DNA from 3 places in the Paenibacillus hodogayensis genome. Region 3 is predicted to be linked to each of the others. Evidence: riboswitches for the same ligand, from Rfam matches in the RefSeq annotation. Region 3 holds a riboswitch; each other region holds the start of a gene.
The links. A riboswitch is a leader RNA that binds a small molecule or an ion and turns the genes downstream of it on or off. The one in region 3 is predicted to bind ZMP and ZTP.
Positions count from the first base shown of each region.

Region 1 (2,257 bases), on a different contig from region 3:
CTGTTCGCGCTTACCGTTAGCGTAGACTCGATGTCGGTAGGCGTGTCGCTCGGCATGTTCGCGACGGATCTTCTCTTTACGGTGCTGATGTTCGGGGCGGCAGGAGGGCTCATGTCCGTGTTCGGCCTGCTGCTCGGCCGAAGAGCGTCTTCTTGGATCGGCGAATATGGGGAGGCGCTGGGCGGCATTATTTTGCTGGCATTCGGCATCCGGTTTTTGATATAACATGCGGCTTGAGGTACAATAAAGGGCAAGGAGAAGGAAGCAAAACTCCTGCACAACCGACCGGTTCGCGAGACGGTCGGACACGCCATTTCCAGTAGGGGGAGATTCGGATGTACGAGCGTATTTTATTCGTTTGCACGGGCAATACGTGCCGCAGTCCGATGGCCGAAGGGATGTTCCGCCGTTTGGCGGAGCGGGAAGGCTTGCGCTGCGAAGCGCGGTCGGCCGGCGTATCCGCATGGGATGGCTCTCCAATATCCCGGCATTCGGCCGCTATTTTGCGTACCAAAGGGATCGATGACAGGCTTGCATCAAGTCAGATTACAGACGAGACGATCGCTTGGGCCGATTTGATTCTGACCATGACCTCCGCCCATAAGGAGGCGCTGATTCGCCGCTATCCGGCAGCCGTCGATATGATATATACGCTTAAAGAATTTGCCGAAGACGATCTGCAAGTGACGCAAGCCATTGGAGATAGACAGCGGCTATATTCGGACCTCCAGATCAAGCGTGCGCTGGGGCAGACGATTACGGAGGAGGAGCTGCGCGAGCTTCGCCAGACGGAAATCCGTATCCCGGATTTCGATGTTGCCGATCCTTACGGAGGCGACCGGCAAACCTACGAAAGCTGCTCCAACGAAATCGAAGCCTATTTGCTCAAGCTGGTTCGCAAACTGCGTTCCGAATGAAGCTGATCCGGACATTTTAGGGACAGCAAACTTCTTTACAGCGATAACCGAATGCGTTATGATGAGTATATCAATAAAGGTTCCGATGTAACTGGCGACAAGTGGAGATTACCACAATGGAGCATCGGGGTATACGGCCGGTCGCCTGGGCGAAAGAGCAGCAGCGTTTTCCGAATAGGGGACGTGTGCCGTGCTCTTTTTTTCATTATCCACGATTGCCAAGCATTGTCGATTGGTATGCAGTCAGGTTGGGCATTATGGAACGGAGGGAACAGGATTGAAGATCGCGATTGGTGCAGACCATGCGGGTTTTCGGTTAAAGGATGACATTATCCGCGCTCTGCAGGCGGAAGGCCATGTGGTGGAAGACTTCGGCTGTCATTGCGCCGATTCCATCGATTATCCCGACTATGCTCTTCCGGTATGCGAGCAGGTCGTGTCCGGCAAAGCGGACCGGGGCATCTTGATTTGCGGGACGGGAATCGGCATGTCGATCGCCGCCAACAAAATTCCCGGTATTCGCTGTGCGCTTGCCGGCGACCTGTTCTCGGCAAAAGCGACCCGTGAGCACAACGATTCGAACGTGCTGGCCCTGGGTGAACGCGTGGTCGGGCCGGGCGTTGCTCTGGAAATCGTTAAAGTATGGATAGAGACGGAGTTTTCGCAAGGGCCGCGGCATCAAGGCCGAATCGACAAGATCAAGCGTCTTGAAGACAAATACGGCGCCCGTTCTTAATTCGGGTGTATACGTATGGCAAGGGAGTGGCTTACCGTGATCGCAATGCGAGAAATCCACAGGCGTTATTATGAACAGCCGGAAGGATTGTCCGGTGGAGCGCCGGGCGGCGATTCTCCCGTCAACGTGCATCCGAATGATGAAACGAGTACTCCAGACCTCGATCGGATCCGTTCGGATGTCGAGCAGATCCTGCGCGAATTGGTTCAGTTCGGCCAAATTGGCCGCAGCCATATTGTCGTCATCGGGACAAGCACAAGCGAAGTGCTTGGTCACCGGATCGGTACGGCGGGGACGGAGGATGTCGCCGAACGGATTTTCCAGGCCGTAGAGGCGGTTCGCCGTGATGTAGGATTTTATCCCGCCTTTCAATGCTGCGAGCATTTGAATCGGGCGCTTGTGGTGGACCGGGAGCTGCTTGAACGGTACCCGCAGCTGGAAGAGGTTGCCGTCGTTCCCGTGAGAAAAGCGGGCGGATCGATGGCGGCTTATGCGTTCCGGCAGCTGAACGATGCGTGTGTCGTGGAGACGATTGCGGCTCACGCCGGATTGGACATCGGGGATACGTTCATCGGCATGCATCTGCGTCGGGTAGCCGTGCCGG
Region 1 is NZ_BAAAYO010000020.1:149,948-152,204, reverse strand. Features, by position in the region: gene ABD796_RS33035 (manganese efflux pump MntP) at 1-225, shown strand, start outside; gene ABD796_RS33030 (low molecular weight protein arginine phosphatase) at 336-917, shown strand; ZMP/ZTP riboswitch at 995-1,075, shown strand; gene rpiB (ribose 5-phosphate isomerase B) at 1,195-1,653, shown strand; gene ABD796_RS33020 (TIGR01440 family protein) at 1,699-2,257, shown strand, end outside.
Region 1: it holds a riboswitch for ZMP and ZTP, as region 3 does, so the genes downstream of both, rpiB (ribose 5-phosphate isomerase B) here and ABD796_RS21010 (GNAT family N-acetyltransferase) in region 3, are expected to answer to the same signal.

Region 2 (2,257 bases), on a different contig from region 3:
CTCACCTCGACGACTCGCAGCAGTCCCGACGGCGTAATCGCGCTCAATTTGCGCACCCGATATATCGAAAGTTTGCTGCAGCATATCGAAACGCTTCCGAACCAAAGCCTGCTGATCGCCGACGAGAACAACCGGATTTTGTTTCAAAACCGGGATTATCCGTATTTGCGGGAGCTCGATCTTGAACGCTTTAACGATAATTCCGGCAAAGCGGTCGTTATTAAGCTCGGGGGCGAATCTTACTCCTTGCTCCAACTGCAATCGCCGGACAACGGATGGAAGTACATCTCCGTCACGCCGAGGCAATCGCTGTATGCGATTCCGTCCCAGCTCAGCCTGCTGACGTTGCTGTCGATCGGCTTGGCAATGCTGCTGGGACTTGCTTTGGCCGCCTTCATGACGTGGAAAAGCGTGGCGCATATCCAGTTGATCGTCTCGACCATCCGGTCGCATGAACGCGGAGTGCCGCGTCCCGGGCCGTCGCCCTCCGTCAGAGCGGACGAATACGGCTTCATCGTGAACAACATCCTGCAATCGTTCGCCGAGCGGAATCAGTTGAAGCTGCAGCTGTCCGAAGAAAAATATTTGCTGAAATCGGCGGAACTGCTGGCCTTGCAAAACCAGATCAATCCGCACTTTCTGTTCAATACGCTGGAGACGATTTATTGGAAAACGTTAAGCTTGACGGGACGGCCGAACGCGGCGAACGCCATGCTGGAGAATTTGTCCAACCTGCTCCGCTACGCGCTGGACGGCTCGGGCGAGATCGTTCATTTTGAAACCGAGATGAAAGTGGCGAAAAGCTATATCGATATCCAGAAAATCCGATATCCGCATACATTCGACGTCGTCTGGGAATACGACGAGCAAGAAATTCAGTCCTGCCGCATCGTGAAAATGACGCTCCAGCCGCTTATTGAAAACGCCATTTACCACGGGCTGAAGGAGAAGCGGGGAGAGGGCCGGATTAAAGTCAAAGCGCAGCTGCAGTCTACGTCCTGCATGCGGATCACCGTAACCGATAATGGCGTCGGAATGAGCCCGGAGTGGCTTGCCGCAGTCGGAGAGCATGTGCGGAATCATACGGAGCTGACGGGACACATCGGCTTGTTCAACACGAACAAACGGTTGAGATTGACGTATGGCGAGTCGTATCGGATCCATATCCGGAGCAAACAAGGTCTCGGGACGGTCATCGATTTATATTTGCCGTATGTGCCGGACGCTTCTCTTTTGGAGCCGGATTTGCTAAAATGGAAAAAGGATCAAGTCCGCGCGTAACTGGCGAATCGGTGGGGAACCACAAGGGAGCGCGCGGAACGGACATGACCGTTCGCCTGGGTAAAGTGTCCGAAGCGGCCGCGTTAAGCGGCACGCTTCGGGCGCTTTTTTCTTTGTCCGGCTATTCTAGGCAAAGTGGGTGTATCGCTGTGGGAATTTGGATGAATGCGAAGGAAACCGCGGCCCGGGTGCGGGCACAAGCGGCCGAGGAGGCTGCCCGGCTGAGAGCCGAAGGCGTGGTGCCCAAAGTGGCGGCGCTGCTCGTGGAGGGCGATCCGGCTTCGGCTTATTACGCCAACGCCAAGAAGAAACTGGCCGCCTCGCTTGGGATCGAGTTCGTGCTGGCCGAGCTGCCGCGCGAGACGGCGGAAGCGGAGCTGGTCGGTCTCGTCTCCGCCTGGAGCCGTGACGAATCGGTGCACGGCATTATGGTGGAGCTGCCTTTGCCGGGCCATGTGTCGGCCGCTGCGGTCGCTGCCGCGATCGATCCGCTGAAGGACGTAGACGGCGTCACGCCGGCCAACAAGCTGGCCGTCATGACCGGCGAAGCGGGACTGTACCCGGCTACGCCGCAATCGTGCATTTTGCTGCTGAAAGCTTACGGGTACTCCCTCGAAGGGAAAAACGTAACGCTCGTCGGCCGCGGCCAGACGGTAGGGCTGCCGCTGTTCCATATGCTCCAGCGCGAGCAGGCGACCGTTACGGTGTGCCATTCCCGCACCGCCGATCTGAGCCGGCATGTGAAGCAGGCGGATATCGTCATCGCCGCCGTCGGCCGGCCGGGGCTGCTGACCGCGGATATGTTCCACGCCGGCTCGGTCGTCGTGGACGCGGGCATTAACGAGGCGGAGGAGGGCCGGGTCGTCGGCGACGTCGACGCGGAAGCGATCCATACGGCCGCTGCCGTCTCTCCGGTGCCGGGCGGCGTCGGCACGCTGACGACCGCGCTGCTGTTCGTCAATGCGATCCGGGCGAT
Region 2 is NZ_BAAAYO010000001.1:1,075,659-1,077,915, reverse strand. Features, by position in the region: gene ABD796_RS04245 (sensor histidine kinase) at 1-1,281, shown strand, start outside; ZMP/ZTP riboswitch at 1,268-1,350, shown strand; gene ABD796_RS04240 (bifunctional 5,10-methylenetetrahydrofolate dehydrogenase/5,10-methenyltetrahydrofolate cyclohydrolase) at 1,431-2,257, shown strand, end outside.
Region 2: it holds a riboswitch for ZMP and ZTP, as region 3 does, so the genes downstream of both, ABD796_RS04240 (bifunctional 5,10-methylenetetrahydrofolate dehydrogenase/5,10-methenyltetrahydrofolate cyclohydrolase) here and ABD796_RS21010 (GNAT family N-acetyltransferase) in region 3, are expected to answer to the same signal.

Region 3 (2,257 bases):
CGCTGAAAGCCGCTACGTCACTGCCCGTCACTTCGAGCACACCTTTTCCCAAGGCCGCGCCCTCTTCAAAAAGATCGATAATTCCCGAGAGTAAACTTATTCCGTCGGTTAGCTCAACAGGGCCGACCTTAAAGAGATATTTTTGAATTTCTTTATAAACAATCTGATAATCTTGCGGGAGCGCTTTGACGCGCGCCATGTGCGCTCGCCACTCTTTTTTGCCTTCGATCATATCTTGTATTCTCATGTTATCCTCCTATTTGCCTAATTTTTTAGCGATATTATTGTTGAGCTGCTCGCGCCACTTGTCGCGCAAAGACTTTGCCCCCTCTTCGCCGGCCAGCGCTTTACAGAAGCCTGTGATATCGTCACCCAAAACGTCTTGGACACTCTGACCGTCCGCGGCCGTTTCTTCGAGCAGGCCAAGCACACCGTCAAAAATTGGCATGAGGTTGCGACCGGTGAAATCCGAGTGCGACCAAAGATTGACCTTCATTTTCTCCCATGCCGCTTGATAATCGGCTGGCAGCTTGTTTGCTCGCGTTTCAAACGTTTTAAATTCTTTAGTCATGTCACTTCCGGTGATTTTTTCCCAAAAATTCATTGTTGTTCCTCCTTTAACTCGTTAATCTTGGATGATACGAACTGCCATTTTTCCCAGATCCTCCGTAGTTCCTCGCGCCCGGCGTCGTTGATCGCGAAAAACTTTCGCGGCGGTCCCATATCGGAGGGCTTCTTGGTAATCTCCACCAACTTGTTTTTTTCGAGCCGGATTAGGATCGTGTACACCGTTCCCTCCACAACATCTGTGAAGCCGAGGGCGTTCAGCCGGCGTGTGATTTCGTAGCCGTACGTTTCTTTGCGGCTTATAATTTCAAGGACGCAGCCCTCAAGCACCCCTTTGAGCATTTCCGTCAGGTTTTCCAGCACAATCACTCCTTGCTATTCTGTATCACTGGTATCAAGTGATACTTACTACTGCTATAAAGTAACACGTAGTAGCGGGATTGTCAATAGCATGGCTCGGACACGAATGATATATTTTCAACTGCCCGTTTGCTCAATAGGCTCTGGTATAGATAGGCAGCCTCGCCACATTTTCACGAACAGATGGGCAAAAAAGGAAACGACGTGTATAATAAAATACATATCGGGTATGCGCGACTGGCGTAATGTGGATCACCACAAGGGAGCGCATATTGTAAATGCCGTACGCCTGGGCAAAGTATTTGATCATCGCGGATCAGATGCTTTTTTATTTTATTTTCCAAGTGAAGAGAGGGCTGATGCCGGATTGAGAATAGCATTTGTGCGTGGTACAGAAGAAGATGGAGTATCCGTATTATCAAGCCGGCCATTTAAGCGATGTCTATATGAGAACGGTGTGACAGCCGAAGGACAAAGGAGCGGGCAATTTGCAGATGGATTCGGAAGCAGCGGAGCTCTTGATCAGGAGAATCCGCGAGGATGAAATCGGGGAAGTGTCTTTGATTCTGGAAGAGGCGGCCCTTTGGCTGAAACGAGAAGGCAGGGACATGTGGACCGAAAAGCAGTATTCGGTCCGGGGGCTGCTGGACAGCTACACGGTCGCCGATATGTATCTGGGCTTCCTGGACCAGCAGGCCGTTGCGACCATGGTCCTTCAGGAGAAAGACCTCCTATTCGGAGCGGACGATCACAAGCCGTGCTTGTATTTGCACAAGCTTGCCGCAAGAAGGTCGTATGCCCGGACAGGAATGGCGGCACAGATGATAACATGGGCCAAGAGGATGGCCGCTGCGCGAGGCAAACATACCTTGAGACTGGATTGCGCTGCCGACCGGCCGCGATTGTGCGAATTTTATGAGAAGCAGGGCTTTGTGAAAGTTAGGGAGGCTTTGATTCTAAACCAATACCCGACCGCTTTTTATGAAATTCGTATCGATTGACTCTAAACCGAGATTTTACAGGGGTGAAGGAAACGATGAATATCGTACTGATCGGTATGTCTGGGGCCGGCAAAAGCACCTTGGGAGTGCTGCTTGCAAAAGCTTTAGGCATGGATTTCGTCGATACGGATATTGTTATCCAACAACAGGAAGGCAGGCTGTTACAAGATATTATTGATCAGGATGGCATAGAAACATTTATGGAGATCGAAGAACGGATCGTGTCCGAGTTGCAACTGGACCATTGCGTGATCGCTACAGGCGGAAGCGTAGTCTATTCGGAAAAAGCGATGAATGCCCTTCAAAGGGGTGGAACGATTGTTTATTTA
Region 3 is NZ_BAAAYO010000010.1:444,022-446,278, reverse strand. Features, by position in the region: gene ABD796_RS21025 (DUF1048 domain-containing protein) at 1-247, opposite strand, end outside; gene ABD796_RS21020 (DUF1048 domain-containing protein) at 257-604, opposite strand; gene ABD796_RS21015 (PadR family transcriptional regulator) at 601-909, opposite strand; ZMP/ZTP riboswitch at 1,151-1,229, shown strand; gene ABD796_RS21010 (GNAT family N-acetyltransferase) at 1,422-1,928, shown strand; gene ABD796_RS21005 (shikimate kinase) at 1,964-2,257, shown strand, end outside.